DNA from 2 places in the Paenibacillus sp. FSL H7-0350 genome. Region 2 is predicted to be linked to the other one. Evidence: a T-box and tRNA genes for the amino acid it is inferred to sense, from the RefSeq annotation. Region 2 holds a T-box; the other holds one or more tRNA genes.

Region 1 (6,695 bases), 2.0 Mb from region 2:
TGGAGTACCAGATGAAGTAAGACATGAAGATTTCTCCGGCACGTACGAACTTCTGGCGGCGCAGCACCAAGAGGAGCAAAATGCCCAGCAGACTCCAGAGTGATTCGTACAGGAAAGTTGGATGGTGAAAAGCATCCCCTATGTACATTTGATTAACGATAAAGTCCGGCAAATGCAGCTTATCCCGCAGGAACGATTCCTCTACCACGCCGCCATAGGCTTCCTGGTTGATGAAATTCCCCCAGCGGCCGATCATCTGGCCGGCGAGCAGTCCGGGAGCACAGATATCCACGATACGCCAGAACGGGTAGCCTTTATAGCGGAAATAAATAATCGCGCAGATAATCGCACCGATTAAGGCGCCATAAATCGCAATACCGCCATTCCACACCTTGAAGATATCAAGCAGGTTATCCTTATAGTCTTCCCACTTGAAGGCTACGAAGTATAGACGCGCCCCAATAATAGCCGATGGCAAACCCAGCAACAGCATATCCATGAAGAACTCCTGTGGAATGTTGAAGCGTTTGCCTTCTTGAATACATAGGAATAACCCGGTAAGCGCACCAAGACCCAGAATCAGGCCATACCAGTGAACCGGCAGCGATCCAATAGAGAAGACAATCGGGTTAATCGCTAGTGAATAAAACATGCTCTCACACTCCTAATCCAGATCATCCATATCTTCTGAGATGGTGGCTGTAAGTTTATTTGTAAATTGCAGCGCGGCATTGAAGCCCATTTGCTTGAGCCGGTAATTCATCGCAGCCACCTCGATAATGACAGCAAGGTTACGTCCCGGACGGACAGGGATGGTAACCAGGGGCACATCGGTATCAATAATCCGTGTCGTCTCCTCATCAAGTCCCAGACGGTCATACTGCTTGTCCTGCTGCCAGGCTTCCAGTCTAACCACCAGTGTAATCCGCTTGTGGTTACGGATAGCGCCTGCCCCAAAGAGCGTCATAACATTGATAATCCCTACACCGCGAATCTCCAGCAGGTGACGAATTAATTCCGGTGCGGTACCATGAAGCTGATTATCCGAGGTCTGGCGGATCTCCACCGCATCATCGGCAATCAGGCGATGACCGCGCTTAACCAGTTCAAGCGCTGTTTCACTTTTACCAATGCCGCTGGTGCCTGTAATCAGCATCCCTACCCCATACACATCACAGAGAACACCGTGAATTGTTGCTGTCGGTGCCAGTCTGCCCTCAAGGAAGCTAGTCAGTCTGCTTGAGAAAATCGTAGTCGCCATTGAGCTGCGCAACACCGGAAGTCCCTTTTCGTTGCTGATATCCACAAGCTCCTGCGGAATATCCAGCCCACGAGTAATGACGATACATGGGGTATTGTCGTTACAGATTCCGCGTACCCGGCTTTTCCGTTCTTCCTCTGAGAGCATAGAGAAGAAAGCCAGCTCTGTTTTGCCTAATAACTGCACACGTTCTTCCGGATAATATTCGAAATAACCGGCCATTTCCAGCCCGGGACGGTTCAAATCATCCACTGTTATCGGTCTCTTCAGACCATCATGTCCGGATACTACCTCTAATTGAAAATGCTGCACTAATTCCGATACTTTTACCTTCTTAGCCATATATGTCCGTCCTTTCGTCACCCGCGGCTTATGCCGCTTCCCCGCATACCCGTTACATCTTTATCCATTCCAGCTACAGGTAATTCTCCTGCTATCTTAATGGATTATGCCAGTGAATGCAATCTTAACCCCAGCTGTTATCGTTCCAATCCACCATGATCATTACAAGAAAAAGCCGCCTAACCAGGCGGCTTTCTTCATTATAAACTATGTTCACCCTGCAGAGATCTTATCCAAGCAGAACGTTAAGTTCGGATTCTTTATCGAAGATGTGGACTTTGTTCATGTCGATGGCCAATCTAGGCTTGCTGCCTTCACGGGTAGTGGAACGTCCATCTACACGCGCAATTACAGTGTTATTGCCAAGACCGCTCAAGTAGAGGAGCATTTCATGACCAAGGTTTTCCGTAACATCAACCATCGAAGTGAAGATTGTGTTAGGGGAAGCTTCCAGGAATACTGGCTCTTCATGGATGTCTTCTGGACGAACGCCCATAATTACATCTTTACCGATGAAGCCTTTGTTACGCAGGATTGTAGCTTTGCCGCCTGGAACTTCAACATCAAGGTTCTCTGCGCGGAAACGAACAGCGCCGTTCACTTCGGAAAGAGTTCCGTTGATAAAGTTCATTGTAGGGGAACCGATAAATCCGGCTACGAACAGGTTCGTAGGCTCATTGTACAGTTCTTCAGGGGAAGCAGCCTGCTGAATGATACCGTCGTACATAACTACGATACGGTCACCCATTGTCATTGCTTCTGTCTGGTCATGCGTTACATAGATACAAGTGGTTTCAAGGCGTTTAACCAGCTTGGTGATTTCAGCACGCATTTGACCACGAAGTTTAGCATCCAAGTTGGAAAGAGGCTCATCCATCAAGAAGACTTGTGGATCACGGACAATAGCGCGGCCTAGAGCGACACGCTGACGTTGACCACCAGACAGTGCCTTAGGTTTGCGTTCCAGCAAATGCTCGATATCCAGGATTCTTGCTGCTTCGCGCACTTTCTTGTCGATTTCTTCTTTCTTCACTTTGCGCAGTTTCAGACCAAAAGCCATGTTCTGATATACACTCATGTGCGGGTACAAGGCGTAGGATTGGAATACCATCGCGATATCACGGTCTTTAGGAGCAACGTCATTCACTACACGGTCACCAATGTACATTTTACCTTCAGAGATTTCTTCCAGACCAGCGATCATACGCAGGGTTGTGGATTTACCGCAACCGGAAGGACCAACCAGTACGAGGAATTCCTTATCTTTAATATCAAGATTGATATCGATTACTGTTGCTTTATCGGAACCCGGGTATTTTTTGAAAATATGCTCTAAACGTACGCCTGCCATTGTATTTCCCCCTCGAGTCTATTATTGGATTAGAAAATCAAACGCTTTCTTGTACACTTATCTTACCCCAGAGCCGGCCTCATGGCTATTTGTAAGGTTCACAAAAAACCTATTTTCTTTTCGTCACTTTATACAATAACATGGCAAGCTTCACAATAGCGGCATCCCCAAAGCTGCGGACATCGGCACCCGTTTCCTGTTTGATTTTGTCCAGCCTGTAGAGCAACGTGTTACGGTGAATGTACAGCTTCTTGGCGGTTTCACTGACATTGCAGTCCATTTCAAAAAAGGTATCCAGCGTCAGTAGCAGTTCCTTATCCGCCAGTACCGCTGTATAATCACCGATCTGGCCCAGCAGTTGTCTCCGCCGGTCATCTGGAATACTGTTAACCAGCCGCTCCATGTGCAGCTCCCACGGCAGATGAATGTAATCCCCTACCTGGAAGATGCGGCCAAGAATAATAGTCTCCCGCAGCAAGGCGACTGCTCCTGTCAGACCTTTAACCGGAATAATGGCTGGAGAGACTGCAAGATGAAAGACGCCCACCCACTCGCTCGCAATCAGTTCATGCAGCCCCATAGAAGTCTGTGACAGCAAATCCTCAGCACTCTCTTCCTCATCCTCTTTATCATCTCCGTCAGTGAGGAGTTCCTTACGGGCTAAAATTAACCATTCCTTATCCTGCAGAGGAACCAGCAATACATCATTCTCGAAATAACTGCGCAGCAGCTTCATTAAGGAGCGATACGTCATTTGCGGATTATGAACATTCTCGCTTACCAGCATGAAGGGAATCATATCTCCGAACAGCCGGCCCTTCAGTGAGATTTCATCCGGGATCTCCGCATCGTCCTTCTCCTGCTCCAGTTGGGCGTTCAGCCATCCGCTAAGCTGCCTTGCCTCCATCTCTCCTTCTTCCTTGAAGCCGGTTGCCTTCAGTGCTACCGCAAAATTGCGCCCGGCATAATTCACCAATTGCAGCTCAAGCGGTGACAGCCCTTCTGTCTCCACCCATACTGTTGTAACACGGCCATCATTCTCATAGAGGGGAAGCCAAAGATATCCCTCATGAATGACCGGCAATTCCTGATCCTTATCCGTACCTATGCCAAAAAGTGAAGCGGAATGCTGCCTCCCCAGCTGCTTGATTCCGGTCCTCTTTCCGGTGAGTTGCTCCAATTTTTGACGCAAACCCTCACTATCCATCATCACCATTCTCCACCACTTTTGCTTTTTTCGCTTATTTTATCATATTTTGCTGTAAAATGCGGAATTTGCGCTTATGAGCATTATTGAAACATATATCAAATACAAAAAAAGGCCACCACCTAAAGTGATGACCGTTTGATTTAAGATGAGCCATGAAGGACTCGAACCTTCGACACCCTGATTAAAAGTCAGGTGCTCTACCAACTGAGCTAATGGCTCATAAAAAGGGATGGAGGCTGATGGATTCGAACCACCGAACACGTACGTGAGCAGATTTACAGTCTGATGCGTTTGGCCACTTCGCTAAGCCTCCATGTATGGTGGCGCGGGAGGGAATCGAACCCCCGACACAAGGATTTTCAGTCCTTTGCTCTACCGACTGAGCTACCGAGCCATGAAAAAAGCCTGAAAAACAAAAAAATGGCGGAACCGACGGGATTCGAACCCGCGATCTCCTGCGTGACAGGCAGGCATGTTAGGCCAACTACACCACGGTTCCACAATTTGCTCTTAAAAATGGTGCCGGCGAGAGGACTTGAACCCCCAACCTACTGATTACAAGTCAGTTGCTCTACCAGTTGAGCTACACCGGCACGGTGTAAGGCAATACAATTCAAAAATAAAAATGGTGGAGGCTGAGGGGTTCGAACCCCCGACCCTCTGCTTGTAAGGCAGATGCTCTCCCAGCTGAGCTAAGCCTCCGGGTATGTATGGTAGCGGCAGAGGGGATCGAACCCCCGACCTCACGGGTATGAACCGTACGCTCTAGCCAGCTGAGCTACGCCGCCACACTACAAGTATTGGATTTATAATGGCGGAGAGAGAGGGATTCGAACCCTCGCACCGCTTACGCAGTCTAACCCCTTAGCAGAGGGTCCCCTTATAGCCACTTGGGTATCTCTCCAAATTAATGGTAGCCATGTAAATCCGCACAGGAACTTGATTCCTGAAAACTGAATCCGAAACGAATCTGCGTGTTAGAAATTTGGATAAGCCCTCGACCGATTAGTATTGGTCAGCTCCATGCATTGCTGCACTTCCACCTCCAACCTATCTACCTCGTCGTCTTCAAGGGGTCTTACATACTGGGAAATCTCATCTTGAGGGGGGCTTCACGCTTAGATGCTTTCAGCGCTTATCCCGTCCGTACGTAGCTACTCAGCCATGCTCCTGGCGGAACAACTGATGCACCAGCGGTACGTCCATCCCGGTCCTCTCGTACTAAGGACAGCTCCTCTCAAATTTCCTGCGCCCACGACAGATAGGGACCGAACTGTCTCACGACGTTCTGAACCCAGCTCGCGTACCGCTTTAATGGGCGAACAGCCCAACCCTTGGGACCTACTTCAGCCCCAGGATGCGATGAGCCGACATCGAGGTGCCAAACCTCCCCGTCGATGTGGACTCTTGGGGGAGATAAGCCTGTTATCCCCAGGGTAGCTTTTATCCGTTGAGCGATGGCCCTTCCATGCGGTACCACCGGATCACTAAGTCCGACTTTCGTCCCTGCTCGACTTGTAGGTCTCGCAGTCAAGCTCCCTTATGCCTTTGCACTCTGCGAATGATTTCCAACCATTCTGAGGGAACCTTTGAACGCCTCCGTTACTCTTTAGGAGGCGACCGCCCCAGTCAAACTGCCCGCCTGACACGGTCCCCGTACCGGATTACGGTACTAGGTTAGAACCTAGATACGATCAGGGTGGTATCCCAACGGCGCCTCCGCAGAAGCTTGCGCTCCTGCCTCAACGGCTCCCACCTATCCTGTACAGATCGTACCCAAATTCAATATCAAGCTGCAGTAAAGCTCCATGGGGTCTTTCCGTCTTGTCGCGGGTAACCTGCATCTTCACAGGTATTAAAATTTCACCGGATCTCTCGTTGAGACAGCGCCCAAGTCGTTACGCCATTCGTGCGGGTCAGAATTTACCTGACAAGGAATTTCGCTACCTTAGGACCGTTATAGTTACGGCCGCCGTTTACTGGGGCTTCGGTTCACAGCTTCGGGTTTAACCCCTAACCACTCCCCTTAACCTTCCAGCACCGGGCAGGCGTCAGCCCGTATACTTCGCCTTACGGCTTCGCACAGACCTGTGTTTTTGCTAAACAGTCGCTTGGGCCTTTTCACTGCGGCCCCCTCGGGCTATTCACCCTACCGAGGCACCTCTTCTCCCGAAGTTACGAGGTCATTTTGCCGAGTTCCTTAACGAGAGTTCTTCCGCGCGCCTTAGAATTCTCTTCTCGCCTACCTGTGTCGGTTTGCGGTACGGGCACCTTCTCCTGACTAGAGGCTTTTCTTGGCAGTGTGAGATCATGACCTTCGCTACTATAATTTTCGCTCCCCATCACAGCCTGGCCTTAATAGTGTGCGGATTTGCCTACACACCAGCCTCACTGCTTAGACGGACATCCATCAGTCCGCGTCACTACCCTCCTGCGTCACCCCATCGCTCATAGCGGATTACGGTGGTACAGTAATTTCAAACTGTTGTCCTTCGACTACGCCTTTCGGCCTCGCCTTAGGTCCCGACTTA
Region 2 (6,695 bases):
TGGATTTCACGTAGCCGGTCACAATCCCGGAAATCCCTTTGTTGCGGCGTTCTACTCCGTCAATCTCGATACCGGCGGTGGTGATTTTGTCCGCCAAGCTATCTGCGGTCACCCCTTCCAGCGATATATAATCGGCCAGCCAGGCGGTTGATACTTTCATAATCGCACACTTCCTTTTTGTTTCAGATGTATTGATCTCCATGCCGGCCTGCGCCGGGGCACGCAGAAGTCGAAGCAAAGGTCTGTGTGCTCCCTAGGTTACTTCGAAGCATCCTGCACTAGCAGAACCTCCAGAGAAGTTTTGGACTTCCGGCCGCTGTTAGGATTGAATTTCCTGATTACACTGCTGGCTGCAGTAGAAATTAAATCCTAAAGGCGGTCGCTACCGCTCCTCCAGTTCCAAAATTCCCCTCCGGCCCTTCTAATACAGTCTTTGATTCAAAGTAAACCAGCACCTCACTACCTTTTCTTACAAGCGTCCCTCGCGCCCCATACACACCCGCCAAATCCCTAAATACCCTTGAACTGCTTCACAAAACCCATATCATTCGTGTAGAAGTAACGGATGTCATCGATGCCGTATTTCAGCATCGCAATCCGTTCAGCGCCCATGCCGAACGCGAAGCCGCTGTAGACCTCAGGATCGTATCCGCCCATCCGCAGCACATTCGGGTGCACCATACCGGCGCCGAGAATCTCCAGCCAGCCGCTCTGCTTGCAGAGCCGGCAGCCTTCGCCGCCGCATTTGAAGCAGCTTACATCCACCTCAACGCTAGGCTCGGTGAACGGGAAGAAGCTTGGGCGCAGGCGGATGCCCGCGCTAGGACCGAACATCTCCTTCATGAACTGCTGCAGGGTCCCCTTCAGGTCGCTCATGCGGATATTGCGTCCGATCACCAGACCTTCGATCTGATGGAACTGGAAGGAGTGGGTCGCATCGTCGTCATCACGGCGGAATACCTTGCCCGGACAGATAACCTTGACCGGAGTCTCCCCGTTCATCGCCTGCATGGTGCGGATCTGAACCGGCGAGGTCTGTGTGCGCATCAGAATGTCTTCCGTAATATAGAAGGAATCTTGCATATCGCGGGCTGGATGGTTCTTCGGAAGGTTAAGCGCCTCGAAGTTATAATAATCTGTCTCCACTTCCGGTCCTTCCGCCAACTTGTAGCCCATGCCGATGAAAATATCCTCGATCTCCTGAATCACCCGGCTGAGCGGATGAATCCCGCCCTGGGGCATGCCGCGGCCCGGCAGGGTTACATCGACCTTCTCTGCATTGAGACGGTTCTGCGTCTCCTGCTGCTGGAACAGCTCCTGCTTGGCGCCGATCACCTCTTCAATCGCGCTGCGCACCAGATTGGCCACCTGGCCGATCACCGGACGCTCCTCCGCGCTTAGTCCGCCCATACCGCGCAGAACCTCTGTCAGCTCGCCTTTTTTGCCAAGGTATTTGACGCGCAGGTCATTCAGAATCTGCGGATCGGATACCGCCTGCAGCTTCGTCAGTGCCTCAGCCTTCAGTGCTTCCAATTTGTCTTTCATGGCTTGTACTGCCCCCTCAAATCTCGTATTGTTCAACAAAAAAAGGCCTTTCCTCCCGGTAAAGGGACGAAAAGACCGTGGTACCACCCTTGTTAGACGGCCGTACGCTTCCCTTAAGAGCAATATTCCCTCTTTCGGTGCGGCAAAGACCTGTCTCACTTTATACAGAAATAACGGTCTGCGGCCGGTCCCCCCTACTAGCGCTCTTCAAGGAAGCCTTGAAGCACATTCAGGGAACTGCTCCGGAGTGAACTTCGGCAGCTCTGCTCTCTTAGAAACGCTCTCAATCTGCGGCGCTTCCTCCCTGTAAGCCAGGCACTGCGTACTCTTCTCCATCATTGCATGTATGCGGATTATAACCTCTGCACTTCGATCCTCCGCTTGGGAAGATATGCCCATCTATTATATGCAAAAACAGCCCGTTTGACAAGCCGCGCAAATTCCGCTTATTTTTTTATCTTCTTTTAAGCTTCAGCGCGGTTTGACGGCTTTTTTTTCAGCGGGCATTCAGTCAATGCTGATATTTTGCCTTATGAGATCATTCAAGGAGGAAATTACATGCTCACACGAAAAAAAGCATTTGTTCTGCTGCTGCTCAGCACATTTGCCGCAATTCAAACCGCAGGAAGCCCGGGAACCACGGCCTATGCTGCTTCATCCGGTTCAACGGCTGCCACAGCAGCAAGCGCGGTCACGGAAGTCTCTACACTTAACAGTCTAAGTGCGCTCAAGCTCGGTACCACGCTTCAAGTGAAGCTGAGCCATGTAGGGATTCAGAGCCAAACCGGCGGTAATATTCTCACCTACACGCTTACCTATTCCAATACTGCCGGCAGCAGCGTCAATCTGGCGGACTATTTCTCCAAAATTGTAACTGCGGGCGGCAGCGTAATTAAGGGAATTCCGGTCAGTGCAGACAGTACAGTCAAGAAAATCCCCGCAAAACAGAGCACCAGCCTTACATACTATGCGAATATTGGAACTGCCGCCTCTGTCAAAGGACTTAAAATCAACATATACGGCTGGAATTTCAGCGCCGCTAATTATGAACAGCGGATAGGCACGTTCACGGTCCCATCCAATTATTCTCTGTCCTCGCTTACAGGGGAGACCCGAAAGGTTGAACTCGGCGGTATTACAGCCGGCACCAAAGCCGAATCCGTGCAAATCTACAACTATAACGGCAAAGTCTATGCCAAGGTCGGGCTTAGCGTAACCAATCTGGGTACCAAAGTGCTTACAGATCCGGGCTACACCTTGTACCTGAAATCCTCGGGCGGCTCTGTCTTCACACTTACACTGGATGACAGCAGCTCCGCATTCAAGCTTCAGCCTCAGGAGAAGAAGACGCTCTATTATATGACCGAGATCCCCTCCTACATGAATCTCAGCAAGATGACGCTACAGATCGCTGAGCTGGATGAAGGACTCAAGCTGTACCTGCCTGTCTCTTCCTACGCGCTTCCGGCTGCGGTAACCGCAGATTTCACTGTAGCGGCGGGCTATACCAAAAAGGTCTCCATCGCCAGCAATATGGTGGACATGCAGCTGCTGAAGGCAACTGTGCATGCGGATAACGGGAACGGTGTGTGGAGCTATCAGTTCCGGGTGAAGAATACCGGCAGCACAGCGGTTACTTTGCCTGCTTATGAGCTTAACGTCCAGTCGGCGGAAGGCTATAGCTTCCCGGTGACGTCCACAGCCTTGAGCAGCCTGACCCTGAAGCCGCTGGAAGACAAGCTGATTGAGCTGAGTGCCAGTGTTCCGCTGGAGCTGGCTCAGAATTCGCTGGAGCTGCGCATGATTGCTCCTGCAGCCAGCGCGGATAAGGTAACGCTGCCTGTGGCCTATTTCCGCATCACCTATACACCGGAGAGCCAGATTCATCTCGCTGCCGAGACCAGCGTAACCAATACCTACGGTACCTTCGCTGTCTCTCTGGACTCCCTACAGCGTCTGCCTTGGGGCAGCGAGGATCTGGTACAGGCCAGAATGACGATACGCAATGCAACGTCCAAGACCATTACTTTGCCTGCTTTTACCGGAATACTCCTGGTGGATCAGAAGGATCTCAGTTCCTCCGCCCAGACTTATACGAACAACAGCTCTTCGGTCCTTGCCCCTGGTGCCAGCACTCAGATATCGGTTCAAGGCCGTATTCCATACACCCTGGATTTCAGACAAGTCAAGCTCATTCTCCAGGAGACCAAGGGTACAGAAGTATCGCAGTTCCTCTCTCTCAGCACAAGCGACAGTGCCGTTAAGAGTGTAGCTCCGCTAGCTGCAGGGGAAGCCTTCAAGATCACGGCCACCGGCAAACAAGCCACCGTGAAGGAACGCCTCACCCTCCTGTATAGAGGAACCGGCTCGAGCCTTGTGTACAGCGAAGTGGAAATGAACAGCGACGAAGTCCGGCAGGCAGATCTGGCCCGTCTGTACGCACAGTTCAGGACTGCTGACGGGCAATATTTTGAAGCAACCGCCAACCAGTCCGAGCTGTCAACCAGCCCTGAGGGCAAAACACTCGTCACCTTCTGGGCAAAAGTTCCGTCCGCTCTGGACACCGCAGATCTTCAGCTGTATATCAGCCAAGCAATTGCGGATGGCAAACTGACTGCCGCAGGAACGGCTGCGACGGGATACGTAAATACGGCAGCGCTGACACTGACACCGGCTGAGGTTACGCCTCTGACCACTCTGGCCTCCGTTCCGTTTTTCCCTTATACACTGGCAGTTACCAGCTCTACAGGGGAACTCACCAAGGGCGCAAGCAGCGTTGCTGTGACGTTCAATTACAATCTCAATCAGGATACTACCTACCAGACAGGCGCTTACCAGCATAAGCTCATCCTTCAGGTTATCGATCCTTATGGACAGTCTCATGAGAAAACTCTGACGCTTGGCACCGACTTGACTCTGGGAACAAACAACTCTTATTCTACGACCCTTACCAGCGTCCTGTTCAAAAATCTCAGCTCCGGCACCTACGCCCTTAAATTCTACGATGAATTCCAGGGAATACGGACGGAGCTCGCCAGCCAGGCCTATTCCCTTGAGGTTACCGCCAAAGCAGCCACATCTTCCACTGAAGGAGCCGCACAATGAACAAGAAGAAGATCATCATTATCGCTTCAGCCATAGTCCTCGTTGCTATTGCAGGGATCGCGGGCTATACGTTCTGGCCGGATCAGAACCGGCAGATCACTGCCGCTCCGCTGAACACGGCAGTTGCCAGTAAGGGAGATATCCTGGTGGGTGTCTCGGGTTCAGGTGCCGTATCGGCGATCAACAGCGAGAGCATCCGCACCAAAGAAGCCGGGAAGGTCGATACGGTCATGGTTAAGAAAGGCGATGTCGTTAAAAAAGGCGATGTGCTGATCACATTTGTCGCGGGCGATCTGGACGATAAGCTGAAGGAAGCCACGAAGTCACTGGAGAATCTCAAGACAGAGCTTGCGAGTAAACAGGAGAGCTACAAGACGCTGGCTATGAATAACGCGGCAGAGGAAGAGCTGGAGTCGGCAAAAAAAGCCATTGATAAGGCCAATAGCGATATCGTAGACCAGCAGGAATCCATCACTGCTATCCATGAAGATATGGCTCCGCCTGATCCGCTGACCGCTCCGATCGATGGAACGATCACTGCCGTGAATATTACGGCCGGCGAACAGGCCCAGAATGGTACAGAGCTGTTCACCATGACCGACTACGTGAACCTAAGCGTAACCGTTCAGGTAGACGAGCTGGATATCCCCAAAATCAAGCTGAATCAAGCCTCGACCATTACACTGGATGCCCTTGAGGATAAGTCTTTTACTGGTAAAGTTATAGATATCGCCAAAGAAGGAACCTCCTCTAATGGCGTCTCCTTGTTCAACGTCACTGTAGGATTAAATAACTCGGAGGGCGTGCTTATCGGCATGTCTGCGGAGGTGGCGGTTACGATCGAAGAGAAGAAAGATATTCTGACCGTTCCCATCGAAGCTGTAACGAAGATAAACGGGAAATCCTTCGTCAATGTGCCGGTGACCGGCGGAAATGAATCAGGCACCAAAACTTCTGGTAACGGAGCGGCTGGCTCCAAGTCTGCTGAGAGTGTCGCGGCTGACGGACAGGCTCCCGGCGGCCAAGGCGAAATCCGGCCGGAAGGAGAAGAAGGCCAGACCGGCGGCAGAGCTGCCCGCGGAAGCGGTCAAGGCGGCGGATACCCTCAAGGCGGCGGAGAAGCCCGGGGCGGAGCGTTTCCCGGCGGTGAATTCCCGGCCGGCGCCGGGTTCTCCGGCAGGGCAGCCGGAAGCCGGAGTGCCTCGGGCAATGCCGCCGGCACGCAGCGGGTGGCCGTGGAGACCGGTATCCACAATGAGAGCAGCATCGAAATCGTCAGCGGCTTAAGTGAAGGGGATGAAGTGATCCTCCCAACCGTGATTTCCTCAGGCAATACCACCTCTCCGCAGCAAGGCGGCATGGGCGGTATGGGCGGCGGAGGAATGACCGGAGGGAGCGGAGGCTTTCCCGGCGGGAGCGGTGGCGGCTTCTCCGGCGGAGGCAGCGGAGGCAGCAGGGGCGGTTTCTCCGGGGGCGGTGGCGGACGATGATCTCACCAGAACCGCTGATCCGGGTTGAGAATATGCAGCACAGCTTCACGATGGCCGGAGAATCGATGACGGTTCTGAGGAGCCTGAGCTTCACCATTGATCACGGTGAATTCGTTGCGATCATTGGCCCGTCAGGGTCAGGCAAGTCCACCCTGATGAACATGCTGGGCTGCCTCGATGTGGCGAATGAAGGCGATTATTTCCTGGACGGCCAGGAGATCCGCAGGCTGTCTGACAATAAGCTGGCTCAGATCCGCAACGAGAAGATCGGCTTCATATTTCAGAACTTCAATCTGCTGCCGAAATTATCAGCGGTAGAGAATGTGGAGCTGCCCTTGATCTACCGTGGAATGTCCCACAGGGAGCGAAGAGAAATTGCCCGCAATGCCCTGGTCCGGGTAGGCCTGGAGAGCAGAATGAATCACCGTCCCTCCGAGCTGTCCGGAGGCCAGCAGCAGCGAGTGGCTATTGCCCGTGCACTTGCCGGAACCCCCCCTATTCTGCTTGCCGATGAGCCAACCGGAGCCCTGGACTCTAAGACAGGCAAGGAGGTTC

Evidence for each region. The T-box of region 2 lies ahead of pheS (phenylalanine--tRNA ligase subunit alpha). A T-box ahead of a tRNA ligase gene usually reads a tRNA of that ligase, here a tRNA-Phe.
Region 1: it encodes a tRNA-Phe, which carries the amino acid that the T-box ahead of pheS (phenylalanine--tRNA ligase subunit alpha) is inferred to sense. The anticodon was not compared.

The regions. Positions count from the first base shown of each region.
Region 1 covers NZ_CP151972.1:4,529,897-4,536,591, reverse strand. Annotated here, with positions in the region: gene lgt (prolipoprotein diacylglyceryl transferase) at 1-652, opposite strand, end outside; gene hprK (HPr(Ser) kinase/phosphatase) at 665-1,603, opposite strand; gene ugpC (sn-glycerol-3-phosphate ABC transporter ATP-binding protein UgpC) at 1,833-2,954, opposite strand; gene NYE24_RS20860 (helix-turn-helix domain-containing protein) at 3,064-4,146, opposite strand; tRNA gene NYE24_RS20855 (tRNA-Lys) at 4,311-4,383, opposite strand; tRNA gene NYE24_RS20850 (tRNA-Tyr) at 4,395-4,477, opposite strand; tRNA gene NYE24_RS20845 (tRNA-Phe) at 4,483-4,558, opposite strand; tRNA gene NYE24_RS20840 (tRNA-Asp) at 4,586-4,663, opposite strand; tRNA gene NYE24_RS20835 (tRNA-Thr) at 4,682-4,757, opposite strand; tRNA gene NYE24_RS20830 (tRNA-Val) at 4,791-4,866, opposite strand; tRNA gene NYE24_RS20825 (tRNA-Met) at 4,876-4,952, opposite strand; tRNA gene NYE24_RS20820 (tRNA-Ser) at 4,977-5,068, opposite strand; rRNA gene NYE24_RS20815 (23S ribosomal RNA) at 5,150-6,695, opposite strand, start outside.
Region 2 covers NZ_CP151972.1:6,522,577-6,529,271, reverse strand. Annotated here, with positions in the region: gene pheT (phenylalanine--tRNA ligase subunit beta) at 1-160, opposite strand, end outside; gene pheS (phenylalanine--tRNA ligase subunit alpha) at 511-1,545, opposite strand; T-box leader at 1,605-1,893, opposite strand; gene NYE24_RS29280 (hypothetical protein) at 2,104-4,650, shown strand; gene NYE24_RS29275 (efflux RND transporter periplasmic adaptor subunit) at 4,647-6,140, shown strand; gene NYE24_RS29270 (ABC transporter ATP-binding protein) at 6,137-6,695, shown strand, end outside.